Regions from separate parts of the Streptomyces sp. NPDC049813 genome, predicted to be linked through region 4. Evidence: riboswitches for the same ligand, from Rfam matches in the RefSeq annotation. Region 4 holds a riboswitch; each other region holds the start of a gene.
What was found. A riboswitch is a leader RNA that binds a small molecule or an ion and turns the genes downstream of it on or off. The one in region 4 is predicted to bind cyclic di-AMP.
Positions count from the first base shown of each region.

Region 1: another riboswitch for cyclic di-AMP. It lies ahead of ACIBW6_RS19730 (transglycosylase family protein); the one in region 4 lies ahead of ACIBW6_RS32285 (M23 family metallopeptidase).
Region 2: another riboswitch for cyclic di-AMP. It lies ahead of ACIBW6_RS09955 (M23 family metallopeptidase); the one in region 4 lies ahead of ACIBW6_RS32285 (M23 family metallopeptidase).
Region 3: another riboswitch for cyclic di-AMP. It lies ahead of ACIBW6_RS00990 (peptidoglycan DD-metalloendopeptidase family protein); the one in region 4 lies ahead of ACIBW6_RS32285 (M23 family metallopeptidase).

Region 1 is NZ_JBITLI010000009.1:72,904-77,463, reverse strand. It holds gene ACIBW6_RS19740 (recombinase family protein) at 1-196, shown strand, start outside; gene ACIBW6_RS19735 (transglycosylase family protein) at 366-1,448, shown strand; cyclic di-AMP (ydaO/yuaA leader) riboswitch at 1,630-1,775, shown strand; gene ACIBW6_RS19730 (transglycosylase family protein) at 1,780-2,496, shown strand; gene eno (phosphopyruvate hydratase) at 2,780-4,066, shown strand; gene ACIBW6_RS19720 (septum formation initiator family protein) at 4,190-4,560, shown strand, end outside.
Region 2 is NZ_JBITLI010000003.1:573,858-578,417, forward strand. It holds gene ACIBW6_RS09945 (HPr family phosphocarrier protein) at 59-340, shown strand; gene ACIBW6_RS09950 (GntR family transcriptional regulator) at 555-1,241, opposite strand; gene ACIBW6_RS09955 (M23 family metallopeptidase) at 1,463-2,263, opposite strand; cyclic di-AMP (ydaO/yuaA leader) riboswitch at 2,276-2,448, opposite strand; gene ACIBW6_RS09960 (M16 family metallopeptidase) at 2,686-4,053, opposite strand; gene ACIBW6_RS09965 (M16 family metallopeptidase) at 4,071-4,560, opposite strand, start outside.
Region 3 is NZ_JBITLI010000001.1:244,223-248,782, forward strand. It holds gene ACIBW6_RS00975 (helix-turn-helix domain-containing protein) at 1-465, shown strand, start outside; gene ACIBW6_RS00980 (DUF6126 family protein) at 468-632, shown strand; gene ACIBW6_RS00985 (tyrosine-protein phosphatase) at 640-1,437, opposite strand; cyclic di-AMP (ydaO/yuaA leader) riboswitch at 1,788-1,983, shown strand; gene ACIBW6_RS00990 (peptidoglycan DD-metalloendopeptidase family protein) at 1,989-2,768, shown strand; gene ACIBW6_RS00995 (SGNH/GDSL hydrolase family protein) at 2,957-3,775, shown strand; gene ACIBW6_RS01000 (SIMPL domain-containing protein) at 3,986-4,560, shown strand, end outside.
Region 4 is NZ_JBITLI010000021.1:103,859-108,418, forward strand. It holds tRNA gene ACIBW6_RS32275 (tRNA-Met) at 1-31, shown strand, start outside; gene ACIBW6_RS32280 (PP2C family protein-serine/threonine phosphatase) at 186-1,286, shown strand; cyclic di-AMP (ydaO/yuaA leader) riboswitch at 1,529-1,687, shown strand; gene ACIBW6_RS32285 (M23 family metallopeptidase) at 1,699-2,736, shown strand; gene ACIBW6_RS32290 (aldo/keto reductase) at 2,792-3,745, shown strand; gene ACIBW6_RS32295 (PrsW family intramembrane metalloprotease) at 3,752-4,560, opposite strand, start outside.

The DNA.
Region 1 (4,560 bases), on a different contig from region 4:
CCCGGCGCGATACGGCCCGCACGGGCAGATCAAGGACCGGCAGAACTCCTGGTTCAAGAGGGGGTTCTGGCCGCCGCTCATGGACGCACTGAACGCAAGAGGCGGTGGGTCGGTAGTCCGACGAGAGGTGTTGGTCCCGGCGCTGGAGGTCATCTCCGGGATCGAGTCCCCGGACACAACACTTCGGAGCCGGTGACTGACTGACACCTCGTCAGGATTGTGATGTTCACGTGATCTGCGCTGCATCGACTTGTGACAAGCGTTCGAGTCCCGCTACGTTCACCAGTCATCGCGACACAGGCACAACCGGCACCACTTCCGCCACCCCTGTCGCGTGCTGCATCAGTCTCGCGAAAGGCAACCGCATGCTCTCCGGGAACGGTCGACACCGTCGCCCCCGTCAGGCCCCTGCTCTCGTCGTCGCCGCCGGGGTCACCGGCAGCGCCATCGCGATCCCGCTGCTCGCGGCGGGCAGCGCGAGCGCCGCCTCCACCGCCACCTGGGACAAGCTCGCCGAGTGCGAGTCCGGCGGCCAGTGGAGTCTGGACGCCGGCAACGGCTACTACGGCGGGCTCCAGTTCTCGCAGGAGATGTGGGAGCAGTACGGCGGGCTCGACTTCGCCCCGCGCGCCGACGAGGCGAGCCGCTCGCAGCAGATAGCCGTGGCCGAGAAGGCGCTTGCGGCCAAGGGGCCCAGTGCCTGGCCGAGCTGTTCGATCGTGGCCGGCCTCACGCAGGGCGACGACACGGCCGAGGTCGACCCGGGCGCGAGCGCGTCCCCCCGGCCCTCCGGCTCGGCCGACGCGAAGGACTCCCAGAACCCTGAGGACTCCGGGGACTCCACGGCCCCCGCCGAGTCCGCGGGAGAGAAGAATCACGCGGGCTCCGCCACGGCCGATCCGTCCGGTGCGGGCGACGCGTCCGATCCGGCCGGCCCGTCGGGTTCCGCCGATCCGTCGAGTTCCGCGGACACCGCTGACGGCAGCGGCACTTCGGACGCCTCCGGCGACGCGGGCGACGAGCCGGGCGCGGCCGCGTCGGACGAGGTCACGGACGGTACGGACGGCTCGGACGGCGGCCTGGGCGCGGCGGACACGACGGACAACGCGGAGAAGGAGGGTGGCGCGCAGGGGTCCGCCTCCGCCGATCCCTCCGACCCCGCCGCGGACCCCTCGGCGGCCGGCCGCCACCGCGGCGACCGCGCCTCGGACGACGCCTCCGCCTCCCGTCAGGGTGAGGGGCGTCACGCTTCACGTGAGGAGCAGCGCGCCGACGGGGCGTACACGGTCCGCTCCGGCGACAACCTCTGGGACATCGCGGACGCGCACGACGTGCGTGGCGGGTGGGATGCGCTCTACGACCTGAACAAGAAGACGGTCGGTTCCGACCCCGACCTCATCCTGCCTGGTCAGAGTCTGGATCTTGGCCTCGAATCGGGTGAAAAGTAGCGGGAGTTCAGGGGCGGTTGAGGCTCGTATGTCCGGCTTTGCGAGAGTGAGACATGAGTCTCAAAGACCCTGATCGTCTTTGAAATCGGGCGGATCGACTGCTTACGGTCGTGACCGCTCGCCACAGCGGGCCCCGACGGACGTCACGCCGAATCCTGCCGACGTCCGTACGGGAACAGTCGACGCGTCAGCGCCGTAGGCAGGAGCGGGGGACCCAAGGTAAGCGCCGGACATCCGGCTTGGGGTCAAGTCGCGCACAGGATGCGCGCCGGGCACTCACTGGTCCGAACCCGACAGCTCACCTCGTAGGCGTCGGTGAGGGGATCTCTTCATGCTGTTCTCCAACACGGGCAAGCACCGTCGTCCGTCCAAGGCCGTTCGTGTCGCCACGCTCGCCGGCGTCGCCGGTGCCGCCGTCGCCGTTCCGCTGATGGGTGCCACGGGCGCCTCCGCCGCCTCCACCTCCGAGTGGGACCAGGTCGCGCAGTGCGAGTCCGGTGGCAACTGGGCGATCAACACGGGCAACGGCTACTACGGTGGCCTGCAGTTCTCCGCCTCGACCTGGGCCGCGTACGGCGGCACCTCCTACGCCTCCTCCGCCGACCAGGCGTCCAAGGCGCAGCAGATATCGGTCGCCGAGAAGGTCCTCGCCGCGCAGGGCAAGGGTGCCTGGCCGAGCTGTGGCGTGGGCCTGTCCGGCGCCGACACCAGCAACTCCGCTCCGGCCGAGTCGTCGCAGCAGTCGCAGCCGCAGCAGCAGGAGCGCTCCGACTCCTCCACGACGACCCGCTCGCAGGAGCGCCAGCAGCCGCAGCAGCAGCAGGCGCAGCCGCAGCCGCAGCAGGACACCAAGAAGGACACCGTCACCACCCCGACCGGCAAGAAGGTCGAGAAGGGCGACGGCGAGTACAAGGTGAAGTCCGGCGACACCCTCAGCAAGATCGCCGAGGCGCACGGGACCAACTGGCACAAGGTGTTCGAGCTCAACAAGGACATCATCAGCGACGCCAACCTGATCTACCCGGACCAGCAGCTGCACCTCAAGTAAAGAGGACCCCTCGCGCACCGAGGGACCCCCTCGCGGAGGCGGCCCCGGCGTCGGCGGACGCCGGGCCCGGCCGCACCGCACCGCCCCGTCCACGGGCCGCTCACGTCGGCGACCCCCGCTCCGGTCCTCCGGAGTGGGGGTCGCCGTCTTTGTTCCGTTTGGAAACATTTCGCTATCGGCGTTGTCCACAACCCGGTCGGCCGACTGGCTGATGCCCCGGAGCCGGTTACGCTCAGGGGTGCGGGCCAGCCGCCCGCGCTGTTGTGTCACATCCCAGAAGGAGATGCTCGTGCCGTCCATCGACGTCGTCGTAGCCCGGGAAATCCTGGACTCCCGAGGCAACCCCACGGTCGAGGTCGAGGTCGGCCTCGACGACGGCAGCACGGGTCGTGCTGCTGTTCCGTCCGGCGCCTCCACCGGTGCCTTCGAGGCCATCGAACTCCGTGACGGTGACCCCAACCGTTACCAGGGCAAGGGCGTCGAGAAGGCCGTCCTCGCCGTCATCGAGCAGATCGGCCCGGAGCTCGTCGGCTACGACGCCACCGAGCAGCGCCTGATCGACCAGGCGATGTTCGACCTGGACGCCACGGACAACAAGGGCTCGCTCGGCGCCAACGCCATCCTCGGCGTCTCCCTCGCCGTCGCGCACGCCGCGTCCGAGGCCAGCGACCTGCCGCTGTTCCGCTACCTCGGCGGTCCGAACGCGCACCTGCTGCCCGTCCCGATGATGAACATCCTGAACGGCGGGTCGCACGCCGACTCGAACGTCGACATCCAGGAGTTCATGATCGCCCCGATCGGCGCGGAGTCCTTCTCCGAGGCGCTGCGCTGGGGCACCGAGGTCTACCACACCCTCAAGAAGGTGCTGAAGACCAAGGGCCTGTCCACCGGCCTCGGCGACGAGGGCGGCTTCGCCCCGAACCTGGAGTCGAACCGCGCCGCGCTCGACCTCATCCTCGAAGCGATCAAGGAGGCCGGCTACATCCCCGGCCAGCAGGTCGCGCTCGCGCTGGACGTCGCCGCCTCCGAGTTCTACAAGGACGGCAAGTACCAGTTCGAGGGCAAGGAGCGCTCCGCCGCCGAGATGACGGAGTACTACGAGGAGCTCGTCTCCGCGTACCCGCTCGTCTCCATCGAGGACCCGCTGTACGAGGACGACTGGGCCGGCTGGAACACCATCACCGAGCGCCTCGGCGACAAGGTCCAGCTCGTCGGCGACGACCTGTTCGTCACCAACCCGGAGCGCCTGGCGCGCGGCATCGAGGAGGACTCGGCCAACGCGCTGCTCGTCAAGGTGAACCAGATCGGCTCGCTGACCGAGACCCTGGACGCCGTCGAGCTGGCCCAGCGCAACGGTTTCAAGTGCATGATGTCGCACCGCTCCGGCGAGACCGAGGACGTCACCATCGCCGACCTCGCCGTCGCCACGAACTGCGGCCAGATCAAGACCGGCGCCCCGGCCCGCTCCGAGCGCGTCGCCAAGTACAACCAGCTGCTGCGCATCGAGGAGATCCTCGACGACGCCGCGGTCTACGCCGGCCGCAGCGCGTTCCCCCGCTTCAAGGGCTGACCTGCCCCGGGACGTCTTCCGGCGCCGTAGTTCCGTACGTCCTCGCACTCGGTCCCGTACCGTGTGCGAGGACGTACGCACGTAGGCAGCCAGACGGGGACCAGATCGGGGAGGCACCAGGCGATGCCGGGAAAGCTCCGCAGCAGGGGCCGCGACGACTCGGCCCGCTTCTCCACGGCCACCCGGCTGCGCGTGCTCGGCGAGCAGACCGCCGAGCGGGTCTACCGCTCGCAGAACAAGCGCCAGGCCCGCCGCTCGCGGCTCACCGGCCGCGCGGCGCTGCTCGCGCTCGTCGTCTGCACGCTGGTGGTCGCCCTCGCGTACCCGATGCGGCAGTACGTCTCCCAGCGCGGCGAGATCGCCGACCAGCAGCGCCAGCAGCAGGAGGCCAAGGAGCGGGTCGACCGGCTGCGCGACGAGAAGGCGCGCTGGCAGGACGACGCCTACGCCGAGCAGCGCATCCGCGAGCGCCTGCACATGGTGATGCCGGGGGA
Region 2 (4,560 bases), on a different contig from region 4:
GCCACGGTTGTGTGAGAATGGTCTAGACAACCTTGAGTCACTCGAAGGGCAGCATCACATGGCTGAGCGCCGCGTCAACGTCGGCTGGGCCGAGGGCCTCCACGCCCGCCCCGCCTCCATCTTCGTCCGCGCGGCCACCGCGGCCGGCGTCCCCGTGACGATCGCCAAGGCCGACGGCAACCCCGTCAACGCCGCTTCCATGCTCGCGGTGCTGGGTCTGGGCGCGCAGGGCGGCGAGGAGATCGTCCTGGCCTCCGACGCCGAGGGCGCGGACGCCGCGCTCGACCGTCTGGCGAAGCTGGTCTCCGAGGGTCTCGACGAGCTCCCCGAGACCGTCTGATCCCCCTCGTACCGCCGAAGCCGCGCGTTCCCTTTATGGGCGCGCGGCTTCGTCGTTCCCGCGAAGAATTCACGCGCGAGTACAGCCGCCCGGTCCACACGGAATCAGCGGCCGGTATCTATTGCCCTCCGGACACCATGCAGCGAAGCATGCACCAGAAATGCCAAGCGCCCGATCCGGCGATTACCGCACGTCTTTGTATACGGCCCTTTTATTAATGGGGAAGGCTCGCCGTGTTTACAGGACGTTGCGAAGTCCTCACGTGACCGGCGGCGCGCGGGACGCGGAGCCGGTGGGCGGCCGCCGCGCGCTCGGCGTGCAGCAGGGTCAGCGCGCGGGCACGCTCGGCGTCGCCGCGGGCCACCGCGTCCACGATGGCACCGTGCTCGGCCCAGGACTCGGCCGGCTGGGCCGGGCCCTCCACGACGTACATCCAGGCGATCTTGTGCCGGAGCTGGGTGAGCAGGGCGATCAGGCCGGGGCTGCCGGAGGCCCCCGCGAGGGTCTCGTGGAACCACCCGCCCAGGGAGCGCAGATCCTCGCCCTGACCGCGCCGCACCCGCTCCTGCCCCAGCCTGACCAGGCCGCGCAGGACCTTGAGGTGCGCCTCGGTCCTGCGCTGCGCGGCGCGCGCGGCGCCCAGCGGTTCGAGCAGCAGCCGGACCTCCAGCAGGTCGGCGGCCTCCTGCCGGGTGGGTTCGGCCACGCACGCGCCCGCGTGCCGCCGTGTGACGACGAAGCCCTCGGCCTCCAGGGTGCGCAGCGCCTCGCGCACCGGGACCCGCGAGACCCCGTAGCGCCGCGCGAGCACTTCCTCGGTGAGTCTGCTGCCGCGCTCGTAGACACCCGCGACGATGTCCTCGCGGATCGCCGTGCATACCGAGTGTGCGGGAATGCGCATGTCCCGACCTCCGCCTTCATCCCCGCGAAACGCGGTCGATCGACGCTTGTGCGAGCGCGAATGCCACCCTCCGGTCGCGCCCGCCCGGTGACTCTATTCCACCGCACTCGAATTTCCGACGCCGGACCGGAATCCAGGGATATTTTCTGGCCAGAAATGCGGGGCGCACGCGAAAGCCCCGGCTCGCCGAGCCGGGGCTTTCGCGTGCGGGTGCGTGCGCGTCAGACGTTCACGCCGTGCGAGCGCAGGTACGCGACGGGGTCCATGTCCGAGCCGTAGTCGGGCGTCGTGCGGGCCTCGAAGTGCAGGTGCGGGCCCGTGACGTTGCCGGTGGCGCCGGAGAGGCCTATCTGCTGGCCGGGGGTGACGGCCTGGCCGACGGAGACGCCGATGGAGGACAGGTGCCCGTACTGGGTGTACGTGCCGTCGTTCATCTTGATCACGATGTTGTTGCCGTAGGCGCCGCCCCAGCCGGCCTCGACGACGGTGCCCGCGCCGACCGCGTGCACGGACGTGCCGCTGGCCGCGTGGAAGTCGATGCCGGTGTGGCTGCCGGAGGACCACAGGCCGCTGCTCGCCTGGTAGCCCGTGGAGACGTAGGAGCCGGAGATGGGCGCCACGAAGCTGTTGAGCAGGCGCTTGCGCTCGGCCTCGCGGGCGGCCCGCTCCTTGGCCTCGCGCTCTTCGCGCTCCTTGGCGGCCTTCGCCTCGGCCTCGCGCTTGGCTTCCTCGGCCTTCTTCTTCGCCTCGGCCTCGGCCTTCGCCTTGGCGGCGGCCGCGTCGGCGGCCTTCTTCTGGGCGGCGGCCTGCGCGTCGATCCGGTCGGCCAGGGAGTCGCCGATGGCGATGGCCTGGGTCAGGCCGTTCTGCTCGGGGGCCGCGGTGTCGGCGGCGAGGGCGGGGGCGGCGAGGCCGCCCACCACACCGGTCGTGGTGAGCGCCGCGACACTCGCGACCTGCACGGTGGTACGCGTGAGGCGACTGGGACGACGGTGCTTCCCGGTGGCACGGGTGAACGCCATGTAGGGGCTGATCCTTTCCTTCCCTCTCGCCTACCGGGTTAGCTGACGGGTTCGGAGCAGGAAGGTCTCCTACGGGCGACCGTCCTGGCCTGTACGGCCGGAAGGCTGCCCGATTCACCCCAGGGACTGCGGTGGGTCCCCGGCTCCCCTGGCTCACGCCATGGGGGACTCGGCGATGACTGTCCGGTGTCGCGGGCGCGACGCGTGTCTGGCGAACAGCCGGACCGACGCTAAGCGGGACATCTTTTAATCAACAAACGGATCCCGGCTTTTGTAGCGCATGCCACAGAGCAGACAGGCAACCTCCGCCCCAATTCGGACAAAAGCGATACCCGGCCGCACAAGGGTGAACGTGAGCGACACCACGCAGCCCCGGTGGCCGTGGAGGCCACCGGGGCTGCGAGCGACGTACGGGGCGGGGGTCAGCCCGAGACGACGGTCACCTCGCCGATGCCGAGGGCCCGGACGGGCTCCTCGATCTGCGCGGCGTCGCCCACGAGGATCGTCACCAGCCGGTCAGCCGGGAAGGCGCTGACGACCGCCGCGGTGGCCTCCACGGTGCCCGTCTCGGCGAGCCGGCGGTACAGCTGGGCCTGGAAGTCGTCCTGGAGGTGCTGCTCGACCTGGTCGGCCAGCGTGCCCGCGACGGCGGCCGCGGTCTCGTACTTCAGCGGCGCCACGCCCACCAGGTTCTGCACGGCGGTGTCCCGCTCGGCGTCCGTGAGCCCCCCTTCGGCGAGCGTGCGCAGCACCTTCCAGAGGTCGTCGAGCGCGGGCCCGGTGTTCGGGGTGTCCACGGAGCCGCTGATGGCGAGCATCGCGGCACCCGTGCCGTCCGGCGCGGACCGCAGCACCTGGGCGAAGGACCGCACCCCGTAGGTGTAGCCCTTCTCCTCGCGCAGCACCCGGTCCAGGCGCGAGGTGAGCGTGCCGCCGAGGCAGTACGTGCCGAGGATCTGCGCGGCCCACACCCGGTCGTGCCGGTCGGGTCCGATGCGGCCGATCAGCAGCTGCGTCTGCACCGCGCCCGGCCGGTCCACGATGACGACCCGGCCGGTGTCGTCGGCGGTCACCGGCGGGACCGGCCTGGGCTCCGCGGTGTCACCGGTCCAGGCGCCGAGCGTGTCGGTGAGGAGGGCGTCCAGGTCGGTGCCGGTCAGGTCGCCCACCACGACGACGGTGCCGGTGGCGGGGCGGACGTGCTTCTCGTAGAAGGCGCGTACGGCCGCCGCGTCGATGGCGGCGACGGTCTCCTCGCTGCCCTGCCGCGGACGCGACATGCGCGAGTCGGCCGGGAAGAGCTGCCGGGAGAGCTCCTTGGCGGCCCGGCGGGCCGGGTTGGCGCTCTCGTGCGGGATCTCGTCGAGCCGGTTGCGGACCAGGCGCTCGATCTCGCCGTCCGCGAAGGCGGGCGCCCGCAGCGCGTCGGCCAGCAGGGCGAGGCCCTTGGGAAGCCGGGAGACCGGCACCTCCAAGGAGACCCGCACGCCGGGGTGGTCGGCGTGCGCGTCCATGGTGGCGCCGCAGCGCTCCAGTTCGGCGGCGAACTCCTCCGCGGAGTGCTTGTCGGTGCCCTCGTTGAAGGCACGCGCCATGATCGTGGCGACGCCTTCGAGGGCGGCCGGCTCGGCCTCCAGCGGCGCGTCGAGGTTGATCTCCACGGCCACGACCTGCTGGCCGGGGCGGTGGCAGCGCAGCACGGTCAGGCCGTTGTCCAGCTCGCCGCGCTCGGGGGCCGGGAACGCCCACGGCTTGGCCGTGCCCGCCTCGGGCCGGGGATGGAAGTCCATGGTCGCGAGCTGCTCGGTCACCGGCCCGCCTCCTCGTCGCTCGGGTCGCTCTCGGCGGTCTCGTCGGTCTCGTCGGTCTCGTCATGAGGGGCGGCGGGCACCGTGGGCTCGTAGACGAGCACCGCGCGGTTGTCGGGGCGCAGGCGCGCCTTCGCGACCTCCTGGACCTCGTCGGCGGTCACGGCCAGGACGCGCTGCACTGCGGTCAGGGCGAGCTGCGGGTCACCGAACAGCACGGCGTAGCGGCACAGTTCGTCGGCGCGGCCCGCCACGGTGCTGAGCCGGTCCAGCCACTCGCGCTCCAGCTGGGCCTGCGCGCGCTCCATCTCCTCGGCCGAGGGCCCCTCCTCGGCGAACCGGGCCAGCTCCTCGTCGACGGCGGCCTCGATGGCCGGCACCTCGACGTCTCCCGAGGTCTTCACGTCCAGCCAGCCCAGGGAGGGCGCTCCGGCCAGGCGCAGCAGCCCGAAGCCCGCGGCCACGGCGGTGCGGTCGCGGCGCACGAGA
Region 3 (4,560 bases), on a different contig from region 4:
CGCCAGCCGTCGCTGCCGATGCTGCTCGCGCTCGCCCGCATCTACGGTACGACCGTCTCCGAACTGCTGGGCGAGACCCCCGCCGACCGGGACGCCGTGGTGCGCTCCCGCGCCATGGAGGCGACCGAGGCCGGCGGCTGGACCTACTTCCAGGCGGGCTCCCCGGGCCGCGGCATGCAGGCGCTGCGCGTCCACGTGCCGTACGGGTCGCAGGGCGACATCGTCCGCGTCCACCCCGGCGAGGAGTGGCTCTACGTCCTCGAAGGACGGCTGCGCCTGCGCCTGGGGGACACGTCCTACCAGCTCGACCCCGGGGACAGCGCGCACTTCGACTCGCTCACCCCGCACCGGATCGCCGCCGCGGACCGGGCCGGGGCCGAGCTGCTTTTCGTCCACACCTTGTTGCAGACTCCGACGGCCGCGCTGTGTCTCGGCCCGGCGGCCGGCCCGGTCCGGGAGGTATGACCATGAGCGACGCCACCGAGCCCACCGCGGGGGAGCGGCCCGCCCGGCGGGACATCGAGGACAAGCTGCCGCGCGGCATCTGGGTGCGGGTCCTGGTGTACGTCTTCGCGGGACACGCCCTCGCGGCCTTCCTCTACATGCTCTTCGCGCTGGGCGGCGGGCAGTAGCCCGCCCTCAGACCAGGAGACGCTCGCGCAGCCGGTCCCGGTCGGCCGCGCCGAACCGCAGGCCGTCCTCGAAGTAGCGGTCCACGCTGCCCCAGGTCTGCTCGATGGTCTCGAAGGCCGCGTGCAGATAGGCGGCGCGGGCGTCGAAGAGGGGGCTGAGCAGCTCCATGATCTCGGGGGAGTAGGCGTCGCCCGCGGTGGCGCTGCGGCGCACCTTGTAGCGCCGGTGCGTGGCGTTGGACTCCAGGTAGTCCGCCTCGATGGCGTCGCGCTCCACGCCGACGGCGAGCAGCGTCACCGCGATCGACAGGCCCGCGCGGTCCTTGCCCGCCGCGCAGTGCATCAGGGCGGGCGTGCTGTCCTCGGCGAGGGCGTGCAGGACGCGGCTGTGCTCGGCGGTGCGCTGCGCGATGATCGAGCGGTACGACGTGATCATGCGGTTCGCCGCGCGGCCCTCGGCGAGCAGGGCACGCAGCTGGTCTATGTCGCCGTCGCGGACCATCTGCCAGAACTCGGCTCCGTCCGCCGGGTCGGACAGCGGCAGGTTCACGTTGCGCGTCCCGGGCAGCTCGACGTCGGCGCCCTCCAGGCGCTGGTCGGCGGCGTTGCGGAAGTCGAAGACGGTGTGTAGGCCGAGACCGGCGAGGAACGCGGCGTCCTCGGCGGTGGCGTGGGCGAGGTGACCGCTGCGGAAGAGCACACCCGCGCGCACGCGCCGGCCGTCCACGGTCGGCAGACCGCCCACGTCACGGAAGTTGCGCACTCCGGACAGCTCGGGCTCGGTGGACGGGGCGTGCTGGGTCACGGGGGCTCCTCCCGGTCGGGTCACCGGCGTCCCTCGCCGGCGAACGCGCTCCTGACGATACGACATGGATTCCCGGGGCAACCTTCTGTCCGTTTCAACCCTTTTATTACTAACTATCCATAAATCAAAGGGGATTAAGCGGTTCGCGTGAGCAGACTCATATCCGTGACCGTCCGTGGCGGCGGCCCTGAATTCCGGCGGCGGGAATTCCCAGAAGGTAAGGGCCTGGCAAAGCAGGGTTATCCACACAGCGTGACACGGGGAACTCCCAGACGATCAAGAAAGCGCCCCTGCCGGTGAATTCGACGGTTGTCGCCGTCCGATTCCTCTGCCTACTGTCGCCCTTCCATCCGGACGGAACGCCTAATCCTGCCGCCGCCCGGATTCCGGACCACGACCCGTGACGGCAGGAGCGGGGGACCCACAGGCAGTACGCCGCCGGAATTCCCCAAGCGGCTCGGGGTGAAGCCGGATCCCTCAGCGGAACCGGCCGGGCAGCTCCAGCCCGAACCCGACAGCTCACCTCGCAGGCGACGGAGAGGAAAAGCGCCATGCCCGCCAAGGGACAGCACCGCCGTTCGAAGACCCAGCGCATCGCCCGCGCCGCCGCCGTCGTCTCGGCCGGCGGGGCCGCGCTCGCCCTGCCGCTCATGGGCGCCACCGGCGCCCACGCGGCCACCGGCGACGCCGCCGCCAAGCCCACGACGTACACCGTCAAGGCCGGTGACACGCTCGTGAAGATCGCCGAGGCGCAGGACGTCGACGGTGGCTGGCAGAAGCTGTACGAGACCAACAAGAAGGTCGTCGGCTCCGACGCCGGTCTCATCAAGCCCGGCCAGAAGCTCACGCTGGAGGGCGCGGCCCCGGCCGCGGCTCCGGCCACCACGACGGACTCCACCGCCGCCACCGGGTCCGCCACGTCCGCCACGGGCTACGTGAAGCCCGTGGACGGCTCCATCGGCACGGCCTACCACGCCTCCGGCTCCTCGTGGTCGAGCGGCTACCACACCGGCACCGACTTCGTGGTCTCCACCGGCACCGCCGTCAAGGCCGTCGGCCCCGGCACCGTCGTCTCCGCCGGCTGGGACGGCAGCTACGGCAATGAGGTCGTCATCAAGCACGCCGACGGCGACTACTCGCAGTACGCCCACCTGTCCTCGCTCGGCGTCTCGGCCGGGCAGACCGTCACCGCCGGCCAGCAGATCGGCCTCTCCGGCGCCACCGGCAACGTCACGGGACCGCACCTGCACTTCGAGATCCGCACGACCCCCGACTACGGCTCCGACATCGACCCGGTGACGTACCTGCGCGACCACGGCGTCAGCATCTGAACCATGTGAGCCACCCGCACCACCCGCACCACCTGCATCACCCGCGCCCGTCCACGCACCGCGTGCGGCACGCGCGATCGACTCGGCGCCCGGGGTTATTCCCCGGGCGCCGAGTGCGTTTTCTCACCCCACGTCAACCCCTGGTTACGTTGGCGTAGGTCACACGCCGAGGTGAAAGATGTGTGGTCGTGGCAAACGAATCGAGATCATTCGGCAGCGGCACGATTCGGTCCTACGCGGCGGTGGGGGACAGCTTCACCGAAGGCGTCGGGGACCCCGGACCCGACGGCAGTTTCGTGGGGTGGGCGGACCGGCTCGCCGTCCTCCTGGACGACCGCGTCGCCGAGGACACCTTCCAGTACGCGAACCTCGCCGTGCGCGGCAAGCTCCTCGACCAGATCGTCGCGGACCAGGTCCCGCGGGCCGTCGAGCTCGCCCCCGACCTGGTGACCCTGGTCGCCGGCGGCAACGACATCATCCGGCCCGGCACCGACCCCGACGACGTGGCCGAACGCTTCGAGAAGGCCGTCGCGCGGCTCGCCGGGGCGTGCGGCACCGTCATGGTCGCCACCGGCTTCGACACCCGGGACGTCGCCGTGCTCAAGCATCTGCGCGGCAAGATCGCCACGTACAACATGCACGTGCGCGCGATCGCCGACCGCCACGGCTGCCCCGTGCTCGACCTGTGGTCCCTGCGCTCCGTGCAGGACCGCCGCGCCTGGGACGAGGACCGGCTCCACCTGTCCGCCGAGGGGCACACCCGGGTCGCGCTGCGCGCCGCGCAGGCGCTCGGCATCGAGGTGCCCGCCGACCCGGAGCAGGCCTGGCCGCTGCTGCCGCCGCGCGGCACGTTCGCGGTGCGGCGCGACGACATCCACTGGGCGCGGGAGTTCCTGGTGCCGTGGATCGGGCGCCGGCTGCGCGGGGAGTCCTCCGGGGACCGGGTGACGGCCAAGGGGTTCGTGGACCCGCACCTCATCAAGATGCACCTGGAGTCGGCGTCCTGATCCGCCCGTCCCCTCCTTCTCTGCCTCTTCTCGCCTCTCTCGCCCCTCTCCTCCCTCCCCTCCTTTGCTCCGACGGGTGTGCACACAGGTGCTAACGCGCTCATCGAGGTGACCGGGCGGAGTGGCGGCCGCCGTCGGCCGGGCGCGGGTGCTGGGATGTCGGCTGCCCGCCGCGTCGGCGGGCAGCCGACCGGGAAGGACCTCGATCCCATGTCTGTACGTCCCCGCCGCCGCGCCGCACTCGTCGGCGCCCTGTTCGCCCTCGTCCTGCCGGCGGTGCCGGCCGCCGCCGCCCAGGGGGCGCCGCACGTGGCCACCGCCACCACCGCGCCCCGGCCCGCGACCCTGACCGTGACCGGCGAGGGCCGGGCCAGTACCGCCCCCGACATGGCGACCGTGACCGCGGGCGTCGAGGCGAACGGGCCCACCGCGAAGGCCGCCCTCGCCACCCAGAACCGGACCGCGGACGCGCTGCTCGCCGCCGTGCGCAAGGCGGGCGTCGCCGACCGGGACGTCCGCACCGAGAACCTGTCGGCCTCCGCGGTCTACGAGAGCGGTCCCGAGCCGGGCGCGGCCACGCGGGTCGCCGGGTACCGGGCCACGCAGTCGTTCTCCGTGAAGGTCCGCGACCTGGAGCGGACGGGCGCCGTCATCCAGGCGATGGCCGACGCGGCGGGCGACGACATCCGCATCGACTCCGTCGTCTTCGACGTCGCCGACCCGAGCCGGCTGCGGTCCGCGGCCCGGGCGGCCGCGCACGCCGACGCCCACGCGAAGGCCGTCCA
Region 4 (4,560 bases):
GAGGTCGCAGGTTCAAATCCTGTCCCCGCTACTGAAGGCCGAGGCCGGAATCTTTCGAGATTCCGGCCTCGGCCTGTTGGTGCGTCCTGACCCGGACGGAGCAGCAGCGCTCGCCCCCGGCCCGCCGCCCGGGAACCCTTGGACCGACGCCGTAATCCGGGCGCGGACGTGGCAGGAGACGAGTGGTGGGGCAGCGAGGAGGGCGGCACGGACGCGGAACGGACGCCGCCGGTACGCGTGCCTTCCTGCGGGTGCTGCCCCTGCTGCTGATCGTCGGCGGTGCGGTCTACGAGTACTGCACGCCGTCCGGGTTCGCCGGCTCACCGCTCTTCAGTGCTGCGCCGCTGGTCGTCGCGCCCTTCTTCTCGCTGGGCAGCACGATCACCGCGGGCGCCGCGTCGGTCGCCGCCATCGTCGCCGTCCATCTGCGCTACACGTCGTTCAACGCCGGGGTGTACACCGAGATGGCCACCGTGGCCACGGTGTGCGTGCTGGCCTGCTTCATCAACCGGATCAAGCGCCGCAGCGACGAGCAGCTGGCGTCCGCGCGCCAGATCGCGGAGGCCGCCCAGCTGGCGGTGTTGCCGGAGCCGGCCGGGCGGATCGGCGGCCTGGCCGTCGCGGCCCGGTACGAGGCGGCGCAGGCCGACGCCTTCATCGGCGGCGATCTGTACGCGGTGCAGGACACGCCGCACGGGGTGCGGATAGTCGTGGGGGACGTACGGGGCAAGGGCATGGGCGCGGTCGCCGCCGTGGCCGTCGTCATCGGGGCCTTCCGGGAGGCCGCCGAGCAGGAGGAGAGCCTGGAGGCGGTCGCCCAGCGGCTGGAGCGGGCGCTGGCCAGGGAGGGGTCGCGGCGGCGCGGCATCGACGACTTCGAGGGGTTCACCACCGCCGTGCTCGCCGAGATCCCGCACGGCGGCCGGCTCCTGCGCGTCCTCAACCGCGGCCACCCCGAACCGGTCGTGCTGCACGGCGACGGCACGGTGCGGGTGGTCACGCCGGCGGAGGCGGCGCTGCCGCTCGGCCTGGGCGAGCTCGGCTCCTGGCCGGACCGGGCCACCGAGGCGGCGTTCCCGGCCGAGGCGACGCTGCTGCTCTACACCGACGGGCTCTCCGAGGCGCGCGACGCGCGGGGCGTCTTCTACGATCCCGCGGCCCGGCTCGCGGGCCGGATCTTCCCGGGGCCGGAGGAGCTGCTCGCGGCGCTGGCCGAAGAAGTGCGCCGGCACACCGGGGGCGGGGCCAGCGACGACATGGCGCTGCTCGCCGTGCGCCGCCCTTGATCGACATCACGAGGCGTGACCGGACGACTCCCTGCACATAACGATTGACACTCCGTCAGAAAGTCGGGTGTTTGGCGCGGGCCGGAATCGTCGGTCAACTCGCCCGTTTGAAGGTGTTATTGACCGTTAAGTCCAGGCCAAAGACGTGAACGATCAGTGGGAACAGCTTGGAATTACTATCGGCTGTCTATTAACGTTCGATAACGCAGCGCGGTCGTCCCAGCCGTCACAAGCGACGGCTCCGTGCGCACACGCCTAATCCCGCAAGGGAGCCGGGGAACCACCAACTTGGGGTGAATCAGGCACAGTTCCGTCGCTTTTCGGGCGCCGGGCCGTGCTCGTAGGAGACCTTCCTGCTCCGAACCCGTCAGCTAACCCGGTAGGCGAGAAGGAAGGAAAGGAGAGCGCCCCCGTGGCGTCGAACCGTCCTGCCCCCGAGTTCTCCGGGTACTCCGCCCACCCCGCCGACGGCGAGGCCGGCGTCGAGCAGGGGAGCTGGGAGGAGTGGAATCCCACCGAGGAGTCCGTCCGCCCCGTCCGCGGCAGGCACCGCGTGGCCCGTCAGCGCGGCGGACTCGCGCGCAGCTCCACCGTCCTGGGCGTCGGCGTGATCGCCGCCGTCGGCGCCGGCGGCATCGCCACCGCGCAGGGCGGCAAGCCCCCGGTCCGGATCTCCATGCCCGACCTCTCCGCCGTCAAGGACTCGCTGCCCGAGGCCAAGTCGCTGCCCGGCGTGGGCGCGTTCATGTCCGACGGCGCCGACTCCGCCTCCGGCGCCTCCGCCGCGCCGCTCACCACGATGGGCACCGGTCAGTCGGGTGCGGGCGAGGCGCTGCGGGCCCGGATCATGCAGCAGGCCGAGACGCAGCAGGACGCCGCCGATGCCACCGCGCAGGCCGAGGCCGAGCAGGCCGCCGCGCTGAAGGCCGCCGAGGAGGCCGCGGCGAAGCACGAGAAGGCCGAGGCCAAGGCCGCCGCCGACAAGAAGAAGGCGGAGGAGGAGGCCAAGAAGAAGGCCGAGGCCGAGCGCCTCGCCGAGCTGGCCAAGAGCTTCCGGCTGCCCGTCGCCTCGTACACGATCACCGGCACCTTCGGGCAGCCCGGATCGATGTGGTCCTCCGGCTACCACACGGGCCTGGACTTCGCGGCCTCCACCGGCACGCCGATCCACGCCATCCACGGCGCCACCGTCACCGAGGCCGGCTGGGCGGGCGCCTACGGGTACCGCACGATCCTCACCCTCGACGACGGCACCGAACTGTGGTTCTGCCACCAGTCGTCGATGAACGTCAGCGTCGGCCAGAAGGTCTCCACCGGGGACGTCATCGGCCGCGTCGGCGCCACCGGCAACGTCACGGGCGCCCACCTCCACCTGGAGGTCCACCCGGGCGGGGACGCCACCGGCGTCGACCCCGCGGTCTGGCTGCGCGGCAAGGGCCTCTCGCTCTGAGCCCGCGGCGCCCCCCGCGCAGCGGTTCGCTCCGCGGGGGGCGTTCAATCGGGGTATGACTTCTTCTCCCCTGCGCCCGCTCGGCTCCTCCGACCTCGAGGTCTTCCCGCTCTCCCTCGGCGGCAACGTCTTCGGGTGGACCGCCGACGAGGCGACGTCCTTCGCGGTGCTCGACGCCTACACCGCCGGGGGCGGCAACTTCATCGACACGGCGGACTCGTACTCGGCCTGGATCGAGGGCAACCACGGCGGTGAGTCGGAGACGATCATCGGCAAGTGGCTCGCCGCCCGCGGCCGGCGCGACGAGGTCGTCATCGCCACCAAGGTCGCCCGCCACCCCGACTTCAAGGGCCTGCGCGCCGCGAACATCCGGGCCGCCGCCGACGCCTCCCTCACCCGCCTCGGCACCGACCACATCGACCTCTACTACACGCACTTCGACGACGACGAGACGATCCCCGTCGAGGAGATCATCGGCGCGCTCGACGGCCTGGTGAAGGCCGGCAAGGTCCGCGCCATCGCCGCCTCGAACATCTCGCCTGAGCGCCTCCAGGAGTCGCTGGACTTCTCCGACCGCGAGGGCCTCGCCCGCTACGTCGCCCTTCAGCCGCACTACAACCTCGTCTCGCGCGACACCTACGAGGGTCCCCGGCGCGAGATCGCCTCGCGCGCCGGGCTCGCCGCCGTCCCGTACTTCGCCCTCGCCGCCGGTTTCCTCACCGGCAAGTACCGGCCGGGCGTCGCCGTCGACAGCCCCCGCGCGGCCGGTGCCAGCAAGCACCTGGAGACCGAGCGCGGCCGCAAGGTGCTGACCGCCCTCGACGAGGTCGCCCGGGCGCACGACGCCGAGATCGCCACGGTCGCCCTGGCCTGGCTCGCCGCCCAGCCCACCGTCGCCGCGCCGATCGCGTCCGCGCGCACGGTGGAGCAGCTGCCCGCGCTGCTCGCCGTGGCCGGACTGGAGCTGACGGACGCGGAGCTCGGCCGCCTCACGGAGGCCTCCGCCTGAGCCCGTTCAGGGCCGGTACGGGTGGTACGCGGGGGCGGGCGGCCGCGGCCCCGCGTACGCCGGGGGCCGGTGGACGGGGGCCGCGACCTGGGCGGCGTAGGCGAGGGCGGGGCGGGCGTATCCGCGCCGCTGCCACAGCGCGTCGAGCAGCTCCCGCTCCCGTACGACGAAATCGGCGCCGGCCCGCCCCCGCTCACCGCGGTGCCGGAGCAGGGCGAGCGACGTCGCCAGGGACGCGTACTCGGTGACCGCCCGCTCCGCCGTCCTGCCGCCGTAGTGGGCCGCGTACTCGCGGGCCAGGCGGCGGGCCTTGAGGGAGCCGAGGGCGAACGGCTCGGGCGGCGCGAGCCAGCCGGCGGCGACGTACGCCGCCAGCTGTGCCCGGACGGTGCGCAGTTCGCGGTGGCGCAGGTACACGGCGAGCCAGGTGAGCAGCGCGAAGACCGGGACCATGAACGCCGCGTACACGGCGTAGAAGCCGTACTCGCCGAAGGACGACGAGCCGTTCCAGAACGCGTGCACGCCCATCGCGGCGAGCAGCCCCGCCAGCGGCAGCAGCACCCGGCGGCCGGACCCGCGGTCGGGCGCGGCGACCGCGGCGAGCCCGAAACCGATGCCGGTGAGCACGGTGAAGAGCGGGTGCGCGAACGGTGACATCACGATCCGCACGAAGAAGGTGGCCGCCGTCACCGAGGTGAGGCCGGGGCCCGTGCCGGTCAGCTGGTCGGTGCCGAAGGCGTTGCCGAGGTAGAGGATGTTCTCGGTGAACGCGAAGCCGGTGGCGGTGACCCCGGCGATCACCACGCCGTCGACGA